4 regions of the Streptomyces sp. NPDC002144 genome follow, and region 1 is predicted to be linked to each of the others. Evidence: riboswitches for the same ligand, from Rfam matches in the RefSeq annotation. Region 1 holds a riboswitch; each other region holds the start of a gene.
The links. A riboswitch is a leader RNA that binds a small molecule or an ion and turns the genes downstream of it on or off. The one in region 1 is predicted to bind S-adenosylmethionine.

Region 1 (3,199 bases):
AGCGTCCGGCTCCACACCGAGGACCTTGCGGTAGACGCGCTCGCCGTCGCCGTAGTCGTCGACGGCGTAGTGCCAGGTCGCCCGGTTGTCCCAGAGGACGAAGTCGCCGGGCTTCCAGCCGAACCGGATGGTGTAGTTCGGTGAGGAGGCGTGCCGGAGCAGATGGTCGAGCAGCGCCCTGCTCTCGGCCGGGGTCACTCCGGTGAGTTGCTTCGCCGAGCTGCTGATGAAGAGGCCCTTGCGGCCGGTGACCGGGTGGGTGAGGACGACCGGGTGCTCGACGGGTTCGCCGGGAGCGTTCTTCTTGCTGCCCTGCGCGTAGTTCTCCGCGTTGCCGTCGTAGAGGGCGCCGACCGACTCCAGCAGCACCTTGAACGGCTCTGACAGGTCGTCGTACGCGGCCTGGAGGTCCGCCCACAGGGTGTGGCCGCCCAGCTCGGGCACCACCTCGTAGGTCAGGGACTCGATCGCGAACACGGGGTGGCGCCACAGGCCGCCGATGTGCCAGGTACTGGCCTTGCCGGTCTGCTTCACGTTGTACGGGTACACCAACGGGTTGGCCGGGTGCTTCACGGCGGTCGGGTGGTCGAAGGGCCGCGCGAAGACGCTGACGGCGGCCACCTGCTGATCGGGCGTCAGGTGCTGGCCCCGGAACACGAGGACCTTGTGCTCGCGGAAGGCCCGGCGCAGTTCCTCGGCGGTGATGTCGTCGACGGGTGCGGTCAGGTCGACGCCGACGACTTCGGCGCCGAAGCGGGGGCCTGCCCGGAGGATCTCGAAACGGGCGACGGTGGTCATGGCGTTGTCCTTCTGCTGCGGCGGGTGCGGGTGTGGGGTGAGGAGGTCCGGGCAGCCGGGGCAGCCGCGATGTGGTCGCGGAGCAGCGGGCTCCCCGGGCGTGCGGTGGATGTCATATGGCGGCTGCTCGCGGGCCTGCGTCGAGGTCGGCGATCAGGTCGTCGACGCCTTCGATGCCGACCGACAGCGGCACCAGGCCGGGGATGACCGACCCCTGCCGCGGCCTGCTGAACGGGATCCAGCTGGCGCGTGGGTGGTGGAGGCGGGTTTGATGACGAGCCTGCGGACGTCGCCGATGTTCGCGAGATGGCTGAACAGCCGCCGCTCCTCGGGCCGGGCGAAGAAGGCGCGGGCCGCGCTCAGCACCTCGTCCCGCAGGGCCTCGGGGACATCGTGTCCGGTGACGTAGAAGATGCCCACCTCGTGTGCCGCGGACCGACGTTCGGCGAGAAAGGCGGCCCGCTCCGTGACCGGGGCGCGGAAGCGGGAGATGTCGATGACGGGCAAGGCTGTGGGCTGGGCCATGGGAGTTCCTTCGCGGCAACGGCGGCCGACCCCGGCCCTCGCAACCCGCCCTGGACAAGGGCTAGTCGGAGGCAGCCGGAACGAGCAGACAGCAAGAAGGGAACGAGGTCGCGGGCCGTGGGACGGCGATCAGCAACAGACCTGGTCGAACTGGTCGGCGCGGCGGCTCACCCAGAACGGGTCGAGCAGCACCATGTGTGCCGTGCCAGAAATCTCCATGCCCGGATGAAAGCACACCCAGGATGGATGCGTCCACCACGCGTTCCACCGGCTCCGGGCATCCTGGGGCGGTATTGACGCCGGTAGAACAGCCGATCTACGGTGAGCGCGAGCTACGAGTTCCGGTGATCAAGCCCTGGCTGGCCGGACGGCAACCCTCGACGCAGCGGGGTGCCCCAGGTGAAGGCTCGGCGGATCTCTTCTTTCTGCAAGTGCGCTCACATCGGCCCCGAGGCGGGCCAGACCCCGGGAGGACGGCGTGGCTGGAGCCCTGATGCTGTGCTCCCGGCTCCATGTCGACCTGCTACTGGTGTCCAGCTGTCTGTGTACGGGCTGATTGCGCCCTCCGACGGTCGGCAGAGCCACCACCCGTCGGTGTAACCCCCTCTTTCTCACCTGATCTCGCACGGCATGGCACAGCCCTGCGCCATGGCTGCCTCACGCATCCCTGACGCGGAAGTAGATAATCCTGATGGCCCTTCACACCGGCCGGACGCCGGCCCCGCGCCCGCCGCCAGCGGGGTCAGCCTGTCCGTCGCGCCCGGCGAGGTGCTGGCCCTGGTCGGCGAGAGCGGCAGCGGCAAGACCGTAACCGCCCGCTCGGTCCTCGGCCTGCTGCCCGCCACCGCGACCGCCCGCGGCCGCGTGCTGCTCGGCGACGGCACCGCCGAACCCGACGAGGACGTACTGACCGCCTCTCCGGCCCGGCTGCGCGCCCTGCGCGGCACACACGCCGCGATGGTGTTCCAGGAGTCCTCCACCGCGCTCAACCCCGTCTTCACCATCGGCTGGCAGCTCACCGAGGGCCTGCGCGCCCACGGACGCGGCGGCAGCAAGACCGAGCGGCGGGCGCTCGCCGTGGAATGGCTCGACAAGGTCGGCATCCCCGACCCGGCCACCCGCCTCGACCACTACCCCCACCAGCTCTCCGGCGGCCAGAAGCAACGCGCGGTCATCGCCATGGCCCTCGCCCTGGGCACCCGGCTCATCGTCGCCGACGAACCCACCACCGCCCTCGACGTCACGGTCCAGGCGGAGATCCTGGAACTCCTCCACCGCTGCCGCACCGACTTCGACACGGCCGTCCTGCTCATCACCCACAACATGGGCGTCGTCGCCGACCTCGCCGACCGCGTGGCGGTCATGCGCGCGGGCCAACTGGTGGAACAGGCGCCGGTACGCAGCCTCTTCGCCGCCCCCACCGCCCCCTACACCCGCGAACTCCTCGCCGCCGTACCGGACTTCGGCACCGGCGGCCGGGCACGACCGGCTGCGGCGGAAAACGACGAACAGCCGGTCGTGCGGGCTTCCCAACTGGTCGTCGACTACCCGGGGCGGCTCGGCAGCAAGGGTTTCCGGGCGGTGGACGGGGTGAACTTCGATATCCGGCCGGGTGAAGTGCTGGGCCTCGTGGGTGAGAGCGGCAGCGGCAAGACCACCATCGGGCGGGCCATCGCCGGACTGACCCCGGTGACAGGCGGCCGACTGGAGCTGTTCGACGAGCCGTTGACACGGAAACGGACGGCGGCAGCCGGGCGGATCGGGTACGTCTTCCAGGATCCCGCCACCAGCTTCAACCCCCTGCTGACGATCGCCGAGAGCATCGCGGAACCTCTCGTCGTGCACCGGCGCGAGCTGGACGCGAAGGACATCCGAG
Region 2 (3,199 bases), on a different contig from region 1:
TCGCAACAGGCCCTAGGCGAGCCCAGCTTCCCGGAAGGACTCCAGGTTCGGGCGAATCGTCGCGGTGAGCCCCGTGCCGGCCACCGCGTCCAAGGTCTTCAGCCCATCGCCGGTGTTGAGGACGACGGTGGTGAGGCCCGGATCCAGCACACCGTCCTCGATCAGCTTCTTCGTCACGCCGACGGTCACCCCACCGGCGGTCTCCGCGAAGATCCCCTCGGTCCGCGCGAGCAACTTGATCGCGTCGACGATCTGCTCGTCGTTCACGTCCTCCACCGCGCCGCCGGTGCGGCGCGCGATGTCCAGGACGTACGGGCCGTCCGCCGGGTTGCCGATGGCCAGCGACTTGGCGATGGTGTTCGGCTTCTGCGGCCGGACCACGTCGTGCCCCGCCTTGTACGCGACGGAGACCGGGCTGCACCCCTCGGCCTGCGCGCCGAAGATCTTGTACGGCTTGTCCTCGACGAGCCCGAGCCTGATCAGCTCCTGCAGCCCCTTGTCGATCTTCGTCAGCTGCGATCCGGAGGCGATCGGCACCACCAGCTGGTCGGGCAGCTTCCAGCCGAGCTGCTCGCAGATCTCGTACGCCAGGGTCTTGGAGCCCTCCGCGTAGTACGGCCGCAGGTTGACGTTGACGAAGCCCCAGCCCTCGCCGGCCGGGTCGCCGATCAGCTCGGAGCAGAAGCGGTTCACGTCGTCGTAGTTGCCCTCGATGCCGACGAGCTCACCGCCGTAGACCGCGGCCATGACGACCTTGCCCTGCTCCAGGTCGTGCGGGATGAACACGCAGGAGCGGAAGCCGGCCCGGGCGGCGGCGGCGCCGACCGCGCCCGCGAGGTTGCCGGTGGAGGAGCAGGAGAGGGTGGTGAAGCCGAAGGCGCGCGCGGCCTCCAGGGCCTGGGCGACGACACGGTCCTTGAAGGAGTGCGTCGGGTTGCCGGAGTCGTCCTTGACGTACAGGCCGCCGGTCACACCCAGCTCGCGCGCGAGGTTGTCGGCCTTGACGAGCTTGGTCCAGCCGGGGTTGATGTTCGGCTTGGTCGCCACGTCCGCCGGGACGGGCAGCAGCGGCGCGTAACGCCAGATGTTCGAAGGTCCCGCTTCGATCCGCTTGCGGAGTTCCTCGGTGTCGTAGGCCGAGAAGTCGTACGCGATCTCGAGCGGGCCGAAACACTCCTCGCAGGCGAAGACCGGGCCGAGCGGTACCCGGTGGCCGCATTCGCGGCAGCTCAGCGCCGCGGCGGGACCGAGGTCGACGGCCCGGGAGTCGGTGGTGCTTGCAACAGTCTGCGCAGCCATGTGAGGCGAGGCCCTTTCTCCTCATCTTCCTCACGACGCATCTCGCCGTGAGACGGATTTGGCACCTTCCCTAGCCGGGAGCCTCGCGGAATGATCAACGTTGATCTACGAGACCGGCTGGAGGGTTGCCGGGGCTTCATCGGGCCGTGTCCCTCTGCCCCTCTGGATGAGCGGTATTCGGTTGTACGTTCAATGACCTCGGACATGCGATGGTCATCGACGTTGTTCAAGACTGTAACCGAAGGCCAGGACAGTTGAGAGAGTCGTCCGAACCGCGAGACAAGTGAGGAGCCGCCTACGTGCTGGAAGAAGTCGAGCGCTGGCTGAGCACCCGCTCCTGGTCCGTCACCGACCGACCGCTCCACCAGATCCTGGCCGCCAAGCAGCGCACGGGCCGGACGGTGTCCGTCGTGCTGCCCGCGCTGAACGAGGAGGAGACGGTCGGCGACATCGTCGCGATCATCCGTCACGACCTGATGCAGCAGGTCCCCCTGGTCGACGAGATCGTCGTCGTCGACTCCGGCTCCACCGACCGCACGTCGGCGGTCGCCGCGTCGGCCGGCGCGCGGGTCGTCCACCGCGACGAGATCCTGCCCCGCCTCCCGGCCGTCCCCGGCAAGGGCGAGGTGCTGTGGCGCTCGCTGCTGGTCACCACCGGGGACATCGTCTGCTTCATCGACGCCGACCTGAAGGAGTTCTCCTCCGACTTCGTCTCCGGCATCGTCGGCCCGCTGCTCACCGACCCGGGGATCGACCTGGTCAAGGGCATGTACGACCGCCCGCTCGCCGGCGCGACCGGCCAGGGCGGCCGGGTCACCGAACTCATGGCCCGCCCGCTGCTCAACATGCACTGGCCGCAACTGGCCGGTTTCGTCCAGCCGCTCGGCGGCGAGTACGCGGCCCGGCGCAGCCTGCTGGAACAGCTGCCCTTCCCCGTCGGCTACGGCGTGGAGCTCGGCATGCTGGTCGACGCCCTGCACCTGGTCGGCCTCGACGCCCTCGCCCAGGTCGACGTCGGCGTCCGCAAGCACCGGCACCAGGACGGACAGGCCCTGGGCCGCATGGCCGCGGCCATCTACCGCACGGCCCAGCTCCGGCTCGCCCGCGGCCACCTCATCCGTCCCTCCCTCACCCAGTTCGAGCGGGGCGAGGACGGCTTCGAGCCGCGCACCTATTCGGTGGACACCGAGGAGCGGCCACCCATGGCGGAGATCGCGGAGTACGCGGAGCGCAAGGTCGCGTAACCCCGCGGAGCGGGCCGTATACGGGGCGAGGCCGTGAACCGGCCATACGTTTGAGTGTTTCCGGGCCGGGCTAGGTTGAGGCGTATGGCTTCCACGCACGGCGCTCATCAGGTGCTGGTCGCGTCCAACCGCGGCCCGGTCTCGTACGAGGTACAGGAGGACGGCTCGCTGGCCGCCAAACGGGGCGGCGGCGGGCTGGTCTCCGGTCTGTCGGCGATCGGGCCCGACGCGGGCGCCCTGTGGGTGTGCTCCGCGCTGTCCGACGGCGACCGGGAGGCGGTACGGCAGGGCGTCGGCGAGGAGGGCGTGCGCATGCTCGCCGTCCCGGCCGACGTGCACGCCGACGCGTACAACGGCATCGCCAACTCGGTGCTCTGGTTCGTCCACCACATGCTGTACCAGACCCCGCTGGAGCCGGTCTTCGACGCGGAGTTCCGGCGGCAGTGGGCGTCGTACGAGACGTACAACCGGGCGTTCGCCGAGGCGCTGGCCGAGGAGGCGGCCGAGGGCGCCGCGGTGCTGGTGCAGGACTACCACCTGACGCTGGTGCCGGGGATGCTGCGTGAGCTGCGCCCGGACCTCAGGATCGGTCACTTCTCGCACACGCCGTGGGCGCCGGTGGACTACTTCCGGATGCTGCCGGACGACATCGCCGA
Region 3 (3,199 bases), on a different contig from region 1:
CGACGGCGCGAAGACCGTCAACATCTCCACGATGTCCGCGATCGTGGTCGCCGGCACCGGGGCGCGGGTCGTCAAGCACGGCAACCGGGCCGCGTCCTCCGCGTCCGGGGCCTCCGACGTCCTGGAGAAGCTGGGCGTCAACCTCGAACTGCCCGTGCAGCGGATCCCGCAGGTGGCCGCGGAGGCCGGGATCACCTTCTGCTTCGCGATCAAGTTCCATCCGGCGCTGCGTCATGTCGGCGCCACGCGCGGCCAGTTGGGCATCCGGACGGTGTTCAACGCGCTCGGTCCGCTCACCAACCCCGCCAAGGTGCGGGCGCAGGCCGTGGGTGTCGCCGACCCGCGCATGGCGCCGATCGTCGCCGGCGTCTTCGCCGAGCGCGGCAACTCCTCGCTCGTCTTCCGCGGCGACGACGGCCTCGACGAACTCACGACGACGTCCACGTCCCACGTCTGGATCGTCCGGGACGGCAAGGTCACCGAGGAGACCTTCGACCCCCGTGACGTCGGCATCGACCTCGTCCCGGTGGAGGCTCTGCGCGGCGGCGACCCCTCCTACAACGCGGAGGTCGCCCGGCGTCTCCTGGACGGCGAGACGGGCCCGGTACGGGACGCCGTCCTGCTGAACTCGGCGGCGGCCCTGGTGGCCCTCGACCCCGGTCCGGGCACCCTGGCCGAGCAGTTGCGGGCCGGCATGGACCGGGCGGCGGAGTCGATCGACTCCGGGGCGGCCAAGCGGGCGCTGGAGCGCTGGGTGGCGGCCAGCAACAAGTAACCGAAGGAGGTCGCGGTCCCGTCATCCGGACACGGGTTGCGGGACCGCGATCACCTCACGTACGTTCTCTTCCAGGTCATGAGTGACAGTCATGAGGCCCCGGCCGACTGTCCGGCAACCCTCCGTCCGTGGCGGGGTGCCCCGGGTGAAGACCAGGCCGTAGGCAGCGAGGTCTGCGGCAAGCGCGGATCCCTCACGCTCTCGAGATGAGCACAGCCCAGGGATCCTGGTCATCGAGGGAGTCTCCCGTGAGCAAGCGAATGCGATAGGGCCGCCGAGCCCCGCCTCCGCGCACCCCCTTCTCGCCTTTTTCTCTGCCTTTCACGGGAGTTCCCCATGTCTGTCTCCACCGCTGCGTCCGTCCAGACCATTTGTGCCCCTCTGCCCGTTCTGGGCCGGGATGTCACCGTCCCGCTCGTGACGGGCGGCGAAGTCACCTACGCGGCCCTCGACTACGCGGCCAGCGCCCCCGCCCTGCAGCGCGTCTGGGACGACGTGGCCGCCTACGCCCCGTACTACGGCAGCGTCCACCGCGGTGCGGGCTACCTCTCGCAGCTCTCCACCGACCTGTTCGAGAACGCCCGCAGGACCGTCGCCGAGTTCCTCGACTGCCGCGCCGACGACCAGCTGGTCTTCACCCGCTCGACCACGGACTCCCTCAACCTCCTCGCCCGCGCCCTCCCCGCCGACTGCCAGGTCTTCGTCTTCGAGACCGAGCACCACGCCAGCCTGCTGCCCTGGCAGGACGCCCGGGTCACCTACCTCAACGCCCCGCGCACCCCCGCGCAGGCCGTGGAGACCCTGGAGCGCGCCCTCGCCGACCGCGACCCGAAGGGCCCGGCCCTGGTCTGCGTCACCGGCGCCTCGAACGTCACCGGCGAGCTGTGGCCGGTCCGCGAGCTGGCCGCCGCCGCCCACGCGCACGGCGCGCGCATCGTGCTGGACGCCGCCCAGCTGGCCCCGCACCACCCCGTCTCCGTCCGTGACCTGGACGTCGACTGGGTCGCCTTCTCCGGCCACAAGCTGTACGCCCCCTTCGGCTCCGGCGTCCTGGCCGGCCGCGCCGACTGGCTGCGCGCGGCCGACCCCTACCTCGCGGGTGGCGGCGCCAGCCGCAAGGTCACCCGCCGTGAGGACGGGGGAGTGGACGTGGAGTGGCACGACAGCGCCGCCCGGCACGAGGCGGGCTCCCCGAACGTGATCGGCGCCTACTCCATCGCCTCGGCCTGCAAGGCGCTGACGGAGGCCGGCTTCGACACCCTGGTCGCCCGCGAGCGGCACCTGATCGAGAAGGTGCGGGCAGGCCTGGCGGAGGTCCCGCAGGTGAAGGTGCTGTCCCTCTTCGGCGACGACGCGCCCCGGGTCGGCGTGATCTCCTTCGTCGTCGAGGGCTGGAACAGCTCCCACTTCGCCGCCGCCCTCTCCGCCGAGTACGGCATCGGCGTCCGCGACGGTCTCTTCTGCGCCCACCCGCTGGTGCGCACCCTCCTCGGCTCCGACCCCCAGACCCAGGGCGAGTGCGGCGCCCCCGAGGCCGCGCCCGGCGAGAAGTCGCTGAACGCGATCCGGGTCAGCTTCGGCGCGGGCACCCCCGACGAGCATGTCGAGCGCTTCGTGAACGCCGTGCGGGAACTGGTGAGCGACGGGGCGAGGTGGAACTACCGCACCGAGGACGGCCGCTGCGTTCCGGCCGTGTAATCATCCCTTGTGTGGGGATTCCGGCCGCGGTAGGTGAGTCGGCGTCGGCCGGGGAACTCGGGGAGCTCCTCGCGGTGGCCGTCGCGCGCCGTCGGCCACGGCTGCTCCGTACGGCACCGGTGTACCTGTACGAGGAGGGGCTGGTGTCGGTGCCGGGCGCGCGGGCCCGGCGCTGGGAGCAGGTGACCGACTGGCGCTCCACGATCGACCTGACCCTGAGACGGGGCCGGGAGCACGGCCCGCCCTGGTACGCCTTCGGCCATCGGCACCTGGCGCGGTTCGCCGACGGCTCGGAACACTCCTTCGTCCTCGACGAGTGGCGGCTTCACGAGCCGGACGAGCAACGCGCCGAGAACGCGGCGATCCGCGCCGCCGTCCACCACGTGCGGCGGCGGGTGGGCGGGGCGCAGGCGCCCGCACTGCTCGCCCGGCTCGATGAGGGCCGGCAGGTCGCCTTCGGCCGGCTCACGGCGGACGCGCGGGGGCTGTGGCTGCCGCGCGGGCGGACGCTCCTGCCGTGGTCCGGCCTGGAGGAGCCCACACTCGCCGTCGACCTGCCGGACCCGTCCGTCCCCCGGTCCTGGTGGGCGATGCGGCGGGACGCGAGCCTCACGGTGCGGGGCGCCGACGAGGACGGCGTGCCGCACTCCGCCGACATCCCGGCCTGGCAGGTGGTGAACTGGGGCGCGCTGGTCACCCTCTGGGGGCGGCTGCACCGTCCCGCGG
Region 4 (3,199 bases), on a different contig from region 1:
AGGGTGGTGCCGCTGGTCGCCAGGTCCTTGATGACGGCGAGCACCTCGCCGACCAGTTCGGGGTCGAGGGCGGAGGTGGGCTCGTCGAAGAGGATGACGCCGGGGCGCAGCGCGAGGGCGCGGGCGATGGCGACGCGCTGCTGCTGGCCGCCGGACAGCTGGCGCGGGTAGGCGCCGGTCTTGTCGGCGAGGCCGACGCGGCCGAGGAGTTCCCGGGCGAGTTCCTGGGCCTCGGTCCTGCCGAGCCGGCCGGTGGCGACCGGGGCCGCGGCCACGTTGTCCAGGACGGTCAGGTGCGGGAAGAGGTTGAAGTTCTGGAAGACGAAGCCGATCCGGCCGCGTTGGGTGAGGATGGCCCGCTCGCTGAGCTCCTTGAGCCGGTCGCCCTGCCGCTTCACGCCGATCGGTTCGCCGTTGATGCTGACATGGCCGATCTCGGGCTTCTCCAGGTGGTTGATGACCCGCAGCAGGGTGGACTTGCCGGAGCCCGAGGGGCCGAGGATCACGGTGACCTCGCCGGGGCGGACGGTCAGGTCCACGCCGTCCAGCACCCGGTGGGTGCCGTACCACTTGTGCACGTCGTGCACCTCGACGGTGGCGGCCTCGACGTTCGCCAGGGCCTCGATGGTGTCGGTGGTCATACGGCGGCCTCCCGGCGGATACGGGCCCGCAGCTCGGTGAGAGCGGTGCGGAGCTTCTGCAGCGGTGTCGGCGGCAGGCTGCGGGTGGCACCGCGGGCGTAGTGCCGCTCGACGTAGAACTGGATGACGGAGACGACGCTGGTCAGGATCAGGTACCAGACGGTGACGACCAGCAGCAGTGGCACGATGTCGCCGGGATAGGTGGAGCCCATGGTCTGCGCGGAGCCGAACAGGTCGAGCAGGGAGACGTAGAAGACCAGCGAGGTGCCCTTGATCAGGCCGATGAGCTGGTTGACGTAGTTGGGGATGATCGAGCGCAGTGCCTGCGGGAAGACGATCTTCCGGAACTGGTAGCCCTTCGGCAGGCCGAGTGCCGCGGCCGCCTCGTGCTGGCCCTGGTCGACGGAGAGGATGCCGCCGCGGACGACCTCGGCCGCGTAGGCCGCCTCATTGAGGCTGAGGCCGATGACGGCGATGGCCATGTCGGTGGCGAGCTTCGTCTCGTCGAAGGAGAAGAAGGCCGGACCGAAGGGGATGCCGACGCTCAACGTCTTGTACAGGGCGCTGAAGTTGTAGAGGAAGAGCAGCACCACGATGAGCGGGATGGAGCGCAGCGCCCAGATGTAGGTCCAGCTGACGGCGCGCAGCACCGGGCTTCTCGACAGCCGGGCCAGGGCGAGCAGGATGCCGCCGAGGAGGCCCAACACCGCGCTGTAGGCGGTGACTTCGAGGGTGATCACCAGACCGTCGAGGATGGTGGGGCGCAGGAACCAGTAGCCCCAGCGGTCCCACTGGTAGAACGGGTTGGTCACCAGGCCGTGCACGAACTGGGCGACCAGGACGAGGACGACCGCGGTGGCGATCCAGCGTCCGGGGCGCCGCAGCGGCAGAACTCGCTGGGCGGTGAGGGGCTTTGACGGTTCGTCTGCGGCGGACGTCGGCGCAAGCGTGACGGTGGCGCCAGGGGGTTCACTCATGGTGGGCTCCGGCTGGGTCGGACACCCCGGACGGCGCGGCGGCATGCGGCGGCGGACGCGACAGCGGAGTACCGGGGGGCGGAAAGGACGACGGCACACCGCGTCGCGGTGTTCGTCAGGGGGTGCGGGGGCTGCGGGAAGAGGTCAGCCCCGACAGCGGGCACGGCCCGATGCGGTACACAGTGCGCTGTTCACGCGGAGCAGATCGACGGCGCGATCGGCCACGAGAGGGTTCGGGTACGGCTGTACGCAGCCCTGTGGGCGGCGCGTGGCCGTCCTGGGAGCTGCGTACATGGCGTCACCGTCACTGTTCCGGCCCGTGTGGGCCTCGCGCTTACCGAAAGGTCATCCGGTCCGGTCGTCACCTGGGGCACCCCACCGCGGTGCGAGGGTTGCCGGTCAGCTAGCCAGGGCTTGTCGCTGACGCTCATGACCGTTCTGGTTGTCAGTTAAAACAATCGTCCGAACACATGTCAACGCCCGTCCACCAGGTGGAACGGCTAACGGGTTTTGTGGGCCGCCCAGTCCAGGATCCGTACGGCCGCTCCGGCGGCCTCCAGTCCCTGGCAGCGTGCGTGGTGGCGGCGTTCGATGCCGTCGAGGTCGAGGTGGCCGCCGAACGCCGGGTGGGCGGCGAGCCGGCGGGCGTAGGCCCACAGGGTGGGGTGGTCGGCGATGCGCTGGACGGCGGCGGCGTCCAGGTGGTTGCGGTGCACGGTGTCGAGCTGGACCAGCGCGGCCCACAACTCGACGTCGGCCGCGGTGACTTCGTCACGGATCAGGTAGGTACGGCCGGTGAGCCAGCGGTCGAGGGCGCCCAGGGTGTCGAGCAGGGTGGTCAGTGCTGTGTCACACACGACCGCGTCCTCGCCGGCCGACCCGGCCCGCTGCGCCGCCTCCTCGATCCCCTCCCGGCACATCCGCTCCACGGCCTCGATCTCCGAGTCCGCGCCGCAGGGGTGGAGGGAGGTACCGCCGGTGGAGAAACGGCGGGCGAGGTCGCGCATGATGTCCGGCGCGTGGGTGCTGACGATCCGTCCGGACCAGTCGTCGCTGAGCACCGGTCCGACGGCCGGTCCGCGGTAGCGGTGGGCGCTGGCCTCGTACAGCGGCCGCAGGGCCGAGTGGCCGCCTTCGGGGCAGTCGGGCACGGCGGGCAGGTGGGTCACCGGACAGACGGTGTCCAGGCCGAGCAGGCTGTGGGTGACGGCGATGCGCAGGCCGTCGGGACAGGCGGTCGACAGATGGAGGCGGTAGCGGCCCGGAACGGCGTAGTGGCCGCTGCGCGCGTCCCGGCCGATGCGGCCACGGAAGGCGGGCGCGGGTCGGTCGGTGGCGTGGGCGGTGGCGTGGGTGGCCGGCGGTGCGATGGTCATGACTCTCCCCGGGAGCGGGCGCGGACGTACGCGCGGCGGAAGCGACGTCGGGCGGGCGGGAATGGGGCGGCGGTCCTGGGAGCAGGGCTCACCCGTGCGCGCCGGACGAGGCGCCCCCGAGGGGGCGGGTGCCGGCGCGGGAAAGGCCGCGGCTCAGCCCTGGGGCCTGATCGCGCTGCAGACTCGCAGCAGATCGATGTGGCGG

Region 2: linked by a shared signal. The riboswitch ahead of thrC (threonine synthase) and the one ahead of ACWCQ1_RS50130 (ATP-binding cassette domain-containing protein) in region 1 are both predicted to bind S-adenosylmethionine.
Region 3: linked by a shared signal. The riboswitch ahead of ACWCQ1_RS07130 (aminotransferase class V-fold PLP-dependent enzyme) and the one ahead of ACWCQ1_RS50130 (ATP-binding cassette domain-containing protein) in region 1 are both predicted to bind S-adenosylmethionine.
Region 4: linked by a shared signal. The riboswitch ahead of ACWCQ1_RS16560 (amino acid ABC transporter permease) and the one ahead of ACWCQ1_RS50130 (ATP-binding cassette domain-containing protein) in region 1 are both predicted to bind S-adenosylmethionine.

The regions. Positions count from the first base shown of each region.
Region 1 covers NZ_JBSFDB010000102.1:730-3,928, reverse strand. The annotation lists gene ACWCQ1_RS50140 (TauD/TfdA dioxygenase family protein) at 1-798, opposite strand, end outside; gene ACWCQ1_RS50135 (2-oxoglutarate and iron-dependent oxygenase domain-containing protein) at 952-1,323, opposite strand; SAM riboswitch class IV at 1,654-1,763, shown strand; gene ACWCQ1_RS50130 (ATP-binding cassette domain-containing protein) at 1,972-3,199, shown strand, end outside.
Region 2 covers NZ_JBSFDB010000007.1:266,403-269,601, forward strand. The annotation lists gene thrC (threonine synthase) at 13-1,299, opposite strand; SAM riboswitch class I at 1,318-1,472, opposite strand; gene ACWCQ1_RS13595 (glucosyl-3-phosphoglycerate synthase) at 1,599-2,543, shown strand; gene ACWCQ1_RS13600 (alpha,alpha-trehalose-phosphate synthase (UDP-forming)) at 2,628-3,199, shown strand, end outside.
Region 3 covers NZ_JBSFDB010000003.1:468,444-471,642, reverse strand. The annotation lists gene trpD (anthranilate phosphoribosyltransferase) at 1-775, shown strand, start outside; SAM riboswitch class IV at 850-966, shown strand; gene ACWCQ1_RS07130 (aminotransferase class V-fold PLP-dependent enzyme) at 1,112-2,473, shown strand; gene ACWCQ1_RS07125 (hypothetical protein) at 2,485-3,199, shown strand, end outside.
Region 4 covers NZ_JBSFDB010000009.1:258,246-261,444, forward strand. The annotation lists gene ACWCQ1_RS16555 (amino acid ABC transporter ATP-binding protein) at 1-641, opposite strand, end outside; gene ACWCQ1_RS16560 (amino acid ABC transporter permease) at 638-1,618, opposite strand; SAM riboswitch class IV at 1,944-2,053, opposite strand; gene ACWCQ1_RS16565 (glutathione S-transferase C-terminal domain-containing protein) at 2,119-2,994, opposite strand; gene ACWCQ1_RS16570 (putative leader peptide) at 3,148-3,199, opposite strand, start outside.